3 regions of the Saccharopolyspora phatthalungensis genome follow, and region 1 is predicted to be linked to each of the others. Evidence: riboswitches for the same ligand, from Rfam matches in the RefSeq annotation. Region 1 holds a riboswitch; each other region holds the start of a gene.
What was found. A riboswitch is a leader RNA that binds a small molecule or an ion and turns the genes downstream of it on or off. The one in region 1 is predicted to bind glycine.
Positions count from the first base shown of each region.

Region 2: another riboswitch for glycine. It lies ahead of gcvT (glycine cleavage system aminomethyltransferase GcvT); the one in region 1 lies ahead of gcvH (glycine cleavage system protein GcvH).
Region 3: another riboswitch for glycine. It lies ahead of gcvP (aminomethyl-transferring glycine dehydrogenase); the one in region 1 lies ahead of gcvH (glycine cleavage system protein GcvH).

Region 1 is NZ_JACHIW010000001.1:2,957,750-2,961,779, reverse strand. It holds gene BJ970_RS13670 (MarR family winged helix-turn-helix transcriptional regulator) at 1-31, opposite strand, end outside; gene BJ970_RS13665 (L-serine ammonia-lyase) at 430-1,785, opposite strand; gene gcvH (glycine cleavage system protein GcvH) at 1,814-2,185, opposite strand; glycine riboswitch at 2,233-2,331, opposite strand; glycine riboswitch at 2,332-2,436, opposite strand; gene BJ970_RS13655 (PucR family transcriptional regulator) at 2,547-4,030, shown strand, end outside.
Region 2 is NZ_JACHIW010000001.1:3,561,789-3,565,818, reverse strand. It holds gene BJ970_RS16485 (hypothetical protein) at 76-231, opposite strand; gene BJ970_RS16480 (hypothetical protein) at 348-809, opposite strand; glycine riboswitch at 932-1,030, shown strand; gene gcvT (glycine cleavage system aminomethyltransferase GcvT) at 1,247-2,350, shown strand; gene glyA (serine hydroxymethyltransferase) at 2,376-3,656, shown strand; gene bioB (biotin synthase BioB) at 3,745-4,030, shown strand, end outside.
Region 3 is NZ_JACHIW010000001.1:5,832,414-5,836,443, reverse strand. It holds gene gcvP (aminomethyl-transferring glycine dehydrogenase) at 1-1,979, opposite strand, end outside; glycine riboswitch at 2,154-2,256, opposite strand; gene BJ970_RS26630 (MerR family transcriptional regulator) at 2,349-2,921, opposite strand; gene BJ970_RS26625 (bifunctional nuclease family protein) at 3,160-3,636, opposite strand; gene garA (glycogen accumulation regulator GarA) at 4,030-4,030, opposite strand, start outside.

The sequences.
Region 1 (4,030 bases):
GCCGATCCAAGGTCAACTGCGAGTCAGCCACACGAACAAGATAGCGCAAAACTAAATTGCACACAACCAAATTGTGCCCTCCCGATTGACAGCATGGGAACTTTCCTGTCAACCAGCACCGAGTTGGTGCCCGGCGAACGAGCAAGAAAACCTTCCTGCCAAACCCAGCCCACGACCCCGGGGACGCTGGGAGGAAGGGAACCTTTCTGTCACACCGTCCGCGAGCCGAGTACGCGGGTCGGGTACGGATCTTCAGGTGGGCGTCGGCTTCCGGGTTTTCAGATACGCCCTGCACTCCGAGAAACGGATCTCGAGGAACAAACTCACCGGGGCCAAGGCCGGGGGCGCAAGAACGTTCCCCGCGCCGCAGGAGTGCTGGGCGCGACCGGTGACAGGAAAGTTCCCATGCTCACCGGTCGCGCGGCGTGGTCAGCATTCGATGACGTTGACGGCCAGACCGCCGCGTGCCGTCTCCTTGTACTTGACCTTCATGTCCCGGCCGGTCTCCCGCATCGTCTTGATCACCTTGTCCAGCGAGACGAAATGGGTGCCGTCGCCGCGCAGTGCCATCCGCGCCGCCGTGATCGCCTTCACAGACGCGACCGCGTTGCGCTCGATGCACGGGATCTGCACCAGACCACCGATCGGGTCGCAGGTGAGCCCGAGATTGTGCTCCATCGCGATCTCCGCGGCGTTCTCCACCTGGCTCGGGGTTCCGCCGAGCACCTCGGCGAGCCCCGCGGCGGCCATTGAGCACGCGGATCCGACCTCGCCCTGACAGCCAACCTCGGCCCCAGAGATCGACGCGTTCTCCTTGAACAGCACACCGACCGCGCCCGCCGCGAGCAGGAACCGCACTACACCGGCGTCGTCAGCGCCGGGCACGAACCGCATGTAGTAGTGCAGTACCGCGGGCACGATCCCCGCCGCCCCGTTCGTCGGCGCGGTCACCACCCGCCCACCGGCCGCGTTCTCCTCGTTCACTGCGAGTGCGAAGAGCGTGACCCACTCCAACGGGTCGTCCCGATCGGTGAGCGAAGCGGCCAGTTCCGCCGCCCGACGCCGTACCTTGAGCCCGCCGGGCAGTTCGCCGGACTTGCGGCATCCGTTATCCACGCATTCCCGCATGACCTGCCAAATGCCTAGCAGCTCCTTGTGCACGGCGTCTTCGTCGCGCCACGACAGCTCGTTCGCCAACATGACACCACTGATCGGCAGCCCTGACTCGGCGGTTCGGGTCAGCAGTTCAGCACCGGTGCGGAACGGGTAGCGCACCGCGGTCTCGTCCGGTTTGATCCGATCGGCTCCGCTGGCTCCCTCGTCGACGACGAAGCCGCCGCCCACCGAATAGAACACCGCACTTTCCAGCGGGGCATCGTCGGTGCCGGTCGCGGTGAACCGCATCCCGTTGGGGTGCAACGGCAGGGACTTGCGCCGATGCATCACCAGGTCGCGGTCCACGGTGAACCGGATCTCCTGCACCCCGTCGAGGCGCAGCCGCCCGGTCTGCTTGATCTCCACCACACGGTCCTCGACGGCCGCCGGGTCGACGGTCTCGGGACTGTGCCCCTCCAGACCAAGCAACACCGCTTTCGGGCTGCCGTGCCCGTGCCCGGTCGCCCCGAGCGAACCGAACAGTTCCGCCTTGATCCTCTTGACCTGCGGCAACCGGCCCGCGCTGTGCAGGCGTTGCGCGAACAGCTTCGCTGCGCGCATCGGGCCGACGGTGTGCGAACTGGACGGCCCGATGCCCACCGAGAACAGGTCGAAGACACTGATCGCCATTGATCGCCTCCTGCCTCGCCTGCCCCCGCTACTCCGCGACCAGGTCCGCGTACTGCTCGGCGGTGAGCAGCGAACCGGTTGCGGTGGCGCGCACTTCGAGCAGCCAGCCCTCGCCGAACGGGTCGGCGTTGACCAGCGCCGGGTCGTCCACGACGGACTCGTTGATGGCCACGACCTCGCCCGTCACCGGCGCGAACAGGTCGCTGACGGATTTGGTGGACTCGAGTTCGCCGCAGGCCTGGCCGGCTTCGATCTGCTTGCCGGCCTCGGGCAGTTGCACATAGACAATGTCGCCGAGCGCTTGCGCGGCGTGTTGCGTGATGCCGATCCGGACCAGCTCGTCGCGGTCCTCAAGCCACTCGTGCTCTTCGGTGTAACGCAGGTGGGCAGGCAGAGACATCTCGGGAGGCTCCATCGCTGTCGGGGCACGGGCATGCCAGTTGCTGGGCCTCCCCCTCTGTTGCGGAACCTGAGAGCTTCGCCGTGGCTGTCGCGGCTTGCACCGTGGGTGGAGCGTCAACGAGGACGCACGCTTTCCAGAGTTGCCTCGCCCGAACGGTCATGGATGCCTGAGAGTTTGTGGGGAGTCTTGCTCCTTCGGCGCCCTGGCGGCTCGGCGCGAGCTCGCAGGGTCTCTCCCGCACGGGGTCAACGGCCGGTATGCGATTGTCGATGTGCTCAGCAACGATAAACGGGCCAGCCCTGGTGTCAATGCCCTCCCCCTTCGACCCGTGGCGGCCCCCGATATCAGGAGGCCGGGGATGCTGGAGATCCGGGCGCTGGTCGAGCGGGTCGGGCCGACGCTGCTGCGCGCCGTGATCGTCCCGGACCCGACCGTCTGCGTAGGGGATGTCGTCATCGCCGAGCCCGATCAGCCGCCGACTGCGGCGGGCGGTGATCTCGTCCTTGGTGTGGCCGTCACGGGTCGCGAGAAAGCGGTGGAGCTGACGCGGGTTTGCGGTACGCAGGGCGCCGCAGCGGTGCTGCTGAAACCGCCGATCGCCGCGGATGACGCCGTGGCCACCGCAGCCGAGCGGGCCGGGGTGGCCCTGGTCGAGGTTCGGCCCGGTACCGCTTGGGCGCAGTTGGTTTGGTTGATACGTGCCGCGCTGGCCGGAACGGGCATCGAAGAAGACACGCGCAGCAGCGGGGTGGGCGATTTGTTCCGGCTCGCCGATGCGGTGGCCGACGTGGTGGATGCGCCGGTCACGATCGAGGATGCGCATTCGCAGGTCCTGGCGTATTCGGCCCGGCAAGACCTCACCGATTCGGCGCGGGTGTCGACGATCATGGGTCGCAAGCAGCCCGACGATGTGCTCGCCAAGTTCCGGGCGCGCGGCACGTTCCGGCAGATCAGCAAGGGCAGTTCGGCGATCTTCGTGCCCGCCCAGCAGGACGGTACGTTGCCGCGGCTTGTGGTGCCGATCCGGATGGGCGGCGAACTGCTCGGCTCGATGTGGGCCGTGGTGCCCGGTGAGGTCTCGGAAGAACGCTCCACCGCCTTCGCCGATACCGCGCCGCTGGTCGCACTGCAATTGCTGCGGTGGCGGGCCGTGGCAGACGCGGAGCGACGACGATCCGCCGAGCAGGTCCGAGTGCTGCTGGAGGGCGGTGAAGGATGGCGGGCTGCCGCCAACGAGTTAGCGGTGCCCAGCGAGACCCATCGGGTCGTGGCCATTGAAATGCCGTCGTCCGCAGGCCCAGCGGAGGGGCATCGGCTGGCGATGTGGGAATGGATCACACGTGGGATCGGACGGCGCCCGTTGGTCACCGAGATCGGCACCATGCTTTACGCACTCGTGCCCGACCGGGCCCGCACCGGCGGGTGGCCGGATCTGCGGCAAGCGCTCATATCCCACGACGTGTCGCCACGCCCGCTGATCGCGGTAGGCACCGCGGTAGCGGTCGCTGAACTGCCGCAATCCCGATCGCAGGCCGAGGAGCTGATCAGTCTGCTGCGCACCGGCCAGTTGCAGGATCGGGTGGCGGTGTACGAGGACAACTGGCACCTGCTGGTGCTCAGCCGGATGGCCGGGGCGGCGACTGATGCCGGCATCGGCACCCTCGGGCCGGTGCCGATGCTGCGCGAACACGACCGCATGCAGGGCACGGAGTACCTGGCCACCCTGCACGCTTGGCTGCGCCATCCCGGCGATCCACGACAGGCGAGCCGGGAGTTGCGCGTGCATCCGAACACCTTCCGGTACCGGATGAAGCGGCTCGCCCAACACGTCGACATCGACCT
Region 2 (4,030 bases), 600 kb from region 1:
AAGCGATACCACCGCCCCCGAGGTGTCGACAACGGCCCCCAACTTCTTTCGCCGGGGGCCGTTGCTGGGGGTCGATCAGTGGCTCTTGCCGCCCTTGCCGAAGAACTTGTTCTTGACCTGGTCGATCTTCTCCTTGTTCTTCGGGCCGGAGGCGTACTTCTTGGCCTGGTCGATCACCTTGCGGCCCTGCGGGCTGTTGGCGAAGTCGGCGACCTTCTTGAACAGAGACATCGTCGCTCCCGGCGGATCGGAGTCACGGCTGTCACCAGGCTACCGACAAAACGGGCACGAATCAGCCGAGCACTCCGCAAGCTCACTCCGTCCGCTTCGGTCTCCGCGCTTCGGCGTCACTCGTCGACCCCTTCCGGCGGAGGCACCGGGCCATAGTCACCCTCTATCGGCCCACTTAGGCGCTTGACCAGTTCGGGATCGGTGTAGACGAGTGCTGTCGCCTTCCATTCATGCACGGTCTGGCTGAGCGGAGCCCAGCTTCCGAGTTCCGCGGACGCGCGGAAGGTTTGCGCGAAATCCAGGGCGAATTCGGAGCGTTCACCGGATGGCAGCAGGGCCACCCAGGGGAACTCCTCGGAGAGCATGTCGATCAGCTCGTCCGGCGACAAGTGTTTGAACGCGGCGCGAACCGCGCGCGCCGCCGTCGCGGCACCTTCCGAAGCGCCGACGGTCCGGTCCTCGCGGGTGAGGATGAGCGGCGCACCGTCCCGACGGCGGATCCGCACATCGCCTTGATCGACTAATTCGGCGACTCCCTTAGGGTCGCGCTGCACTTCGCTCCACTGCACCTCACGCATGACCCCATTCTGAACTTTTTCAGAACTTCGCCGCAAGTCGGTTCGAGATCACTCGCCCGTCCGGTTGACTGGGTCACGTTCGGTTCGTAGCGTCCTGTTCGCACAATCGAATACCGCGCCGATGACGTCGTGCGGGAGAGACTCCGACTCCTCCGGGGGCGGAGCGCCGAAGGAGCAATACTCCCCAGCAAACTCTCAGGCACCGGCACCGCACGGCACCAGGCGACACGGAGAAAAGCAGAAGCGCACGCTTCTCGCCCACGGTGCAAACCACCCCCTGGAGGGTGGTGAAACTCTCAGGCCAATGACTCCGGGGAGACCGCCCGACCAGCGCAAGCCCGCGCAGGCCGGGGTCGAGGCGCCCCCGATAAGGTTGGGCGCAGTGAGCTGACCGGCCCTCGACTGCCGACCGGCGCCCACCAGGAGGAGTCTCACCCATGTCGTCGCCACGACAGACGCCCTTGCACCACGTGCACGAAGCCCTCGGGGCGACGTTCACCGAATTCGCCGGCTGGCGGATGCCCTTGCGCTACTCCGGTGACACCGCCGAGCACAACGCGGTGCGCAACGGCGCCGGCCTGTTCGACCTGACCCACATGGGTGAGATCCGGATCAGCGGGCCGCAGGCCGCCGAGGCGATGGATTACGCACTGGTCGCGAACGCGTCCGCGATCAAGCCCGGCCGCGCCCGCTACACGATGATGTGCAACGCCGCCGGGGGCGTGCTCGACGACCTGATCGTCTACCGGCTCGGCGAGCAGGAGTTCCTGGTGGTGGCCAACGCGGCGAACGCCGCCGTGGTCTCCGCCGAACTGGCCGAGCGGGTCAGCGGCTTCGACGCCGAGCACCACGACGTCTCCGCCGACTACGCGCTGATCGCGGTGCAGGGCCCCAACGCGGTCGCCATCCTCGCGCCGCTGACTGACACCGACCTCGCCGAGGTCAAGTACTACGCGGGCTACCGCAGCCAGGTCGCGGGCAAGGACGTGCTGCTGGCGCGCACCGGTTACACCGGCGAGGACGGCTTCGAGCTGTTCACCGCGCCCGGCGACGCCGAGGCGGTCTGGCAGGCCCTGACCGAGTCCGGCGCGCCGCACGGCCTGCGGCCCGCCGGGTTGTCCTGCCGCGACACGCTGCGGCTGGAGGCGGGCATGCCGCTGTACGGCAACGAGCTCTCCGCCGACCTGACGCCGTTCCACGCCAACCTCGGCCGGGTAGTCAAACTCGACAAGCCCGGCGACTTCGTCGGCAAGGCCGCGCTGGCCGGCGCCGCCGAGAAGCCCACCGAACGCACGCTGGTCGGGCTGAGCACTCAGCAGCGCCGAGCGCCCCGGCACGGTTACCGCGTGCTGGACGCCGAGGGCGCCGAGATCGGCGTCGTGACCAGCGGCGCCCCGTCCCCGACCCTCGGCCATCCGATCGGGATGGCCTACGTCGACCGAGACCACAGCGAACCCGGCACCCAATTGCAGGTCGACATCCGCGGCACGAACGTCGCGGTGCGGGTCGTCGAGCTGCCGTTCTACCGCCGCAATGCCTGACGAGATCGAACCAGGAGGCAACACCATGTCGACACCGGACCTGTTCAACGACCAGCTGGCCGCGGTGGATCCCGAGGTGGCGGCGGCGGTCGGCGCCGAACTCAACCGCCAGCAGACCACGCTGGAGATGATCGCGTCGGAGAACTTCGCACCGCAGGCCGTCCTGGAGGCGCAGGGCTCGGTGCTGACCAACAAGTACGCCGAGGGCTACCCGGGCCGCCGCTACTACGGCGGCTGCGAGCACGTCGATGTCGTCGAGCAGCTGGCCATCGACCGGGTCAAGGAGCTCTTCGGCGCCTCCTTCGCCAACGTCCAGCCGCACTCCGGCGCACAGGCCAACGCGGCGGCGATGTTCGCGCTGCTCAAGCCCGGCGACACCATCATGGGCCTGGACCTGGCGCACGGCGGCCACCTCACCCACGGCATGCGGATCAACTTCTCCGGCAAGCTCTACAACGTGGTGCCCTACCACGTGCGGGCGGACGACCACCGCGTCGACATGGAGGAGGTCGCCCGGCTGGCGCGGGAGACCAAGCCGCAGCTGATCATCGCGGGGTGGTCGGCGTACCCGCGGCAACTGGACTTCAAGCGGTTCCGGGAGATCGCCGACGAGGTGGGCGCCTACCTGATGGTCGACATGGCGCACTTCGCCGGGCTGGTCGCCGCCGGGCTGCACCCCAACCCGGTGCCGCACGCCCACGTCGTCACCACCACCACCCACAAGACCCTCGGCGGCCCGCGCGGTGGCGTGATCCTGTCCTCGGACAAGGAGTTCGCCAAGAAGTTCAATTCCGCGGTGTTCCCGGGGCAGCAGGGCGGGCCGCTGGAGCACGTGATCGCCGGCAAGGCGGTGTCGTTCAAGGTCGCCGCCTCGCCGGAGTTCGCCGACCGGCAGCGCCGCACCGTGGAGGGCGCTCAGATCCTGGCCGAACGGCTGCTGGCCGCCGACGCCAGCAAGGCCGGGGTGCAGCTGGTCTCCGGCGGCACCGATGTGCACCTGGTGCTGGTGGACCTGCGCGACTCCGAACTGGACGGCAAGCAGGCCGAGGACCGGTTGCACGAGATCGGCATCACGGTCAACCGCAACGCGGTGCCCAACGACCCCAGGCCGCCGATGGTGACCTCCGGGCTGCGGATCGGCACCCCGGCGCTGGCCACCCGCGGCTTCGGCAAGGAGGACTTCACCGACGTCGCCGACATCATCGCCGAGGCGCTCAAGCCCGGCTTCGACGAGACCACCAGCGCCAAGCTGCGTGCCCGCGTCGAAGCACTCGCCGCGAAACACCCGCTGTACCCCAACCTCTGAAGTGAGGACTTGTCCCGACAAAGCACGGATGTGGATCTTGTAGGGCGGGGGCGTTGTCGCCCCATCGCGGGTCGGCGAGGCTCTTGGCATGACGATCTCGCTGGACGAGCTGGTCGCGAAGGCACTCGACCGGAGTGCGCCGACCCGCGATGAGGCACTCGCCCTGCTCACCGAAGACCTCGACGTGCTGGACGTGGTGGCCGCCGCCGGGCGAGTGCGTCGGCACTTCTTCGGCCGTCGCGTGAAGCTCAACACGATCATCAACCTGAAAAGCGGGCTGTGCCCCGAGGACTGCAACTACTGCTCGCAGCGGCTGGGGTCTTCCTCGGACATCTTGAAATATTCGTGGATCAAGCCCGATGAGGCCGCCGAGG
Region 3 (4,030 bases), 2.9 Mb from region 1:
GACGGGTAGGTGATCATGATCGCGGCGAGGTCGTCGGCGTGTTCGGTGACCACCTCGCGCAGGTGTGTCATGTCGATGTTGCCGGCGTCGTCGCAGCGCACCACGACCACCCGCATCCCGGCCATCACCGCACTGGCGGCGTTGGTGCCGTGCGCGCTCGCCGGGATCAGGCACACGTCCCGGTCGGCGGCACCCCGGCTGTGGTGGTAGGCCTGGATCGCCAGCAGGCCGGCGAATTCGCCCTGGCTGCCAGCGTTGGGCTGCAGGCTCACGGCGTCGTAGCCGGTGACCTCGGCAAGCCAGGTCTCCAGGTCCTTGACGATCGACAGCAGCCCTTCGGCGTCCTGGGCGGGCGCGAACGGGTGCAGCGAACCGAACTCGGGCCAGGTGATCGGCTCCATCTCGGCCGTCGCGTTGAGCTTCATCGTGCACGAGCCCAGCGGGATCATGCTGCGGTCCAGCGCGATGTCCTTGTCGGACAGTTGCCGCAGGTAGCGCAGCAGCGAGGTCTCGGAGCGGTGGGTGTGGAACACCGGGTGGGTGAGGTATTCCGAGGTGCGGGACAGCGCCTTCGGCAGCGCGTCCGGGGTCTCGGCGTCGAGCTCGTCGATGTCGACGCTCGCGATGCCGAATGCCTGCCACACGGTCGCCAGGTGCGCCCGCGTGGTGGTCTCGTCGCAGCTGATGCCGACATGGTCGGCGTCCACCCGGCGGAGGTTGATGCCGCCCCGGCGGGCCGAGGCGACGACGTCATCGGCCTTGCCCGGCACCTTCGCGACGACGGTGTCGAAGAACTCCCGGTGCAGCACCTCGATCCCGCCGCGGCGCAACTGCTCGGCGAGCACTGCCGCCATCCGGTGCGCGCGGGTCGCGATCGACCGAAGCCCGGCCGGGCCGTGGTACACCGCGTACATCGACGCCACGACGGCCAGCAGCACCTGCGCGGTGCAGATGTTGCTGGTGGCCTTCTCGCGGCGGATGTGCTGTTCGCGGGTCTGCAGCGCCAACCGGTAGGCCTGGTTGCCGTCGGCATCCACGCTCACCCCGACCAACCGGCCCGGGAGTTGCCGCTCAAGTCCCTTGGCCACGGCCATGAACCCGGCGTGCGGACCACCGAAGCCGATCGGCACGCCGAAGCGCTGCGTGCTGCCGACCACCACGTCCGCACCGATCTCGCCGGGCGAACGCAGCAGCGTCAGCGCGAGCAGGTCGGCCGCGACGACGACCTTCGCGCCGCGCCGGTGTGCCTCGGCGATGATTTCCTCCTGGTCGCGCACCGCACCGGAGGCGCCCGGGTAGGACACCAGCGCGCCGAAGAACTCGCCCTCCGGCAGCGCCTGCGCGCCTGGAGACAGATCGGCGACGACGACCTCGATGCCCAACGGCTCCGCGCGGGTCTCGATCACCGCGATGGTCTGCGGCAGCGTGTCGGCGTCCACCACGAACCGGGGCGACTTCGACCGGCCCGCCCGGCGCGCCAGCGTCATGCCTTCGGCCGCGGCGGTGGACTCGTCGAGCATCGACGCGTTCGCCACCGGTGCCCCGGTCAGGTCGGCCACCATCGTCTGGAAGTTCAGCAGCGCTTCGAGCCGGCCCTGCGAGATCTCCGGCTGGTATGGGGTGTACGCGGTGTACCAGGCGGGGCTCTCCAGCACGTTGCGCCGGATCACCGGCGGCGTGATCGTGCCGTGGTAGCCCAGCCCGATCATCTCGGTGTGCGGGTGGCAGCGGCGCGCCAGCGCGCGCAGTTCGGCCAGCGCCTCCGCTTCGGTGGCCGGCTCGGGCAGCGCGAGTTGCAGGTCGCCTTCCCGGATGGTGTCCGGCACGGCGCTCTGTCCCAGCTCCTCCAACGAGCCGACGCCGATCACGTCGAGCATGTGGGCCAGCTCGGCCGGCATCGGCCCGACGTGCCGGTCGGCGAACGGCGTACCGTGCTCCAGGGCGGCCAGTGGGATGCGGTCGTGGGTCACGTCGGTCATCGCCAAACCTCAATCATCGCGGCGAACAAAGGGCGGCAGTGCAGCCGCGGCTGCTCTGCTCTCCCCCTCTGTCACTGTCCGCGAAGCGAACGCCTGAGAGCTTCACCCGGAGCCCGGGCTTGCACCGTCGGCGGGATGCACCACGGCCGTGGTGCGCCCTCTTTCCAGAGGTATCTCGCCCGTGCGGTCCAGGTGGCCTGAGAGGTTGACGGGGAGGCTTGCTCCTTCGGCGCCGACCGCGGCCGAAGCCGGGGCCGGACTCTCCCGCACGGGGTCGGCGATGTAAGCGGCAGCTTACCCGATCAGCCGGCCACATAGGACCCGCGATGTCACCCGCCGCACACCGCCCGGTCGGGCACCGGGCCGGGATCAGCCGGTTTCGGCCTGTCGGTCCCGCCGCCGACGGGACAACTCGTCGTCGACCGCCGGTGCCAGTTCGCCGCCATCGGCCCGTTCGGCCGGGAAGTCGTGGATCGTGCCGCTGATCTCGCGCATCGCGCCGCTGACGGCGATACCGAACACCCCTTGGCCACCCTGCAACAGGTCGACCACCTCCTCGGCAGAGGTGCACTCGTAGACCGTCGTCCCGTCGCTGAACAGCGTGAGCCGCGCCAGGTCCTGCACGCCTCGGTTGCGCAGGTGCTCCACCGCGACCCGGATGTTGTGCAGCGACACCCCGGTGTCCAGCAGGCGCTTGACCACCTTGAGCACCAGGATGTCCTTGAACGAGTACAGCCGCTGCGAGCCGGAACCGGCGGCGCTGCGGATGGACGGGCCGACCAGCTTGGTGCGCGCCCAGTAGTCCAATTGGCGGTAGGTGATGCCGGCGATCTGGCAGGCGGCCGGGCCCCGGTAGCCGACCAGCTCATCTGGTAGCGAGGCGTCGGGGAACAGCTCGCCCTGCTCCGCGGCAGCATCCCGGTTGGGTGCTTCCTCGACCACGCCTGCCTCCCCTCGTCCGGCACCAAGCCGACGACGACGATCACCAGCGCCCGAATCATCACGATCCAAGGCCGCGAACACCGCCCAGCGGCCGAATCACACCGGAGCAATTCGCGTAACTTGACGGTATGCCCGGCCCGCGGGGAGGTCAACGCGACGCGCGGACACCCGGACGACCCGGCCCCCGCCTGCGGGCGCAAGCGGGGGCCGGGATGTCTCGTCGGGCGGATCGGCAGGATCAGGTGTCGGCGCCGCGGAAGTCCTCCGGCGATACGGAGTCCAGGAACTCGCGGAACTTCTCCACCTCGTCTTCCTGCTCGTCCGGGATGACCAGCCCCGCTTCGTCCAGCACCGATTCATCGGCGTGGATCGGTACCCCGATGCGCAGCGCCAGCGCCACCGAATCGCTCGGCCGCGCCGAGACCCGCACATCCCCGTCGAACACCAGCTCGGCGAAGAAGGTGCCGTCCTGCAGATCGGTGATCCGCACCTGTTCCAGGTCGCGCCCCAGGGCGCCGATAACGTCCTTCAGCAGGTCGTGAGTCAGGGGTCTTTGCGGCCGCACGCCCTGTTGCTCCAGTGCGATGGCGGTCGCCTCGACCGAGCCGATCCAGATCGGCAGGTAACGCTCGCCGTGCGCCTCGCGCAACAGCAGAATCGGCTGGTTTGCTGGTAGTTCAACTCGCACGCCGACGACGCGCATCTCGCTGCTCATCGTCACATCGCCTCCTCCAGCGCGCCGAAGCGTGACATCCCCGTCGAGGATCGCGCACCGACGCCTCCGACGCTACCCGCGATACGGCGGACACGCCCATCCCTGATAGCGGTCTGGTCGACCACCGAATTCGCGGCCTTCCTGCCGGGTGCATCTGGCCCGAACCGCTGGCTGAGCTCCTCATCGAGCATTACCCAGCACGATACACCGCCCACCGGCCGGTGAAACCGGTGCGGAGGAAGGCACTGGGACGGAGAAACCGGTTGCGACGTTGGGAAATTCCCCGCGCGAGGACGCAGTTGATCTCGGCTGCGCAGTACCTTGACGCGCCAGCGGGGCGACGCCGCCTCGGCGTCGCCCCGCTGGCAGATCGAAAAATCGTTTCCGAAGCCCT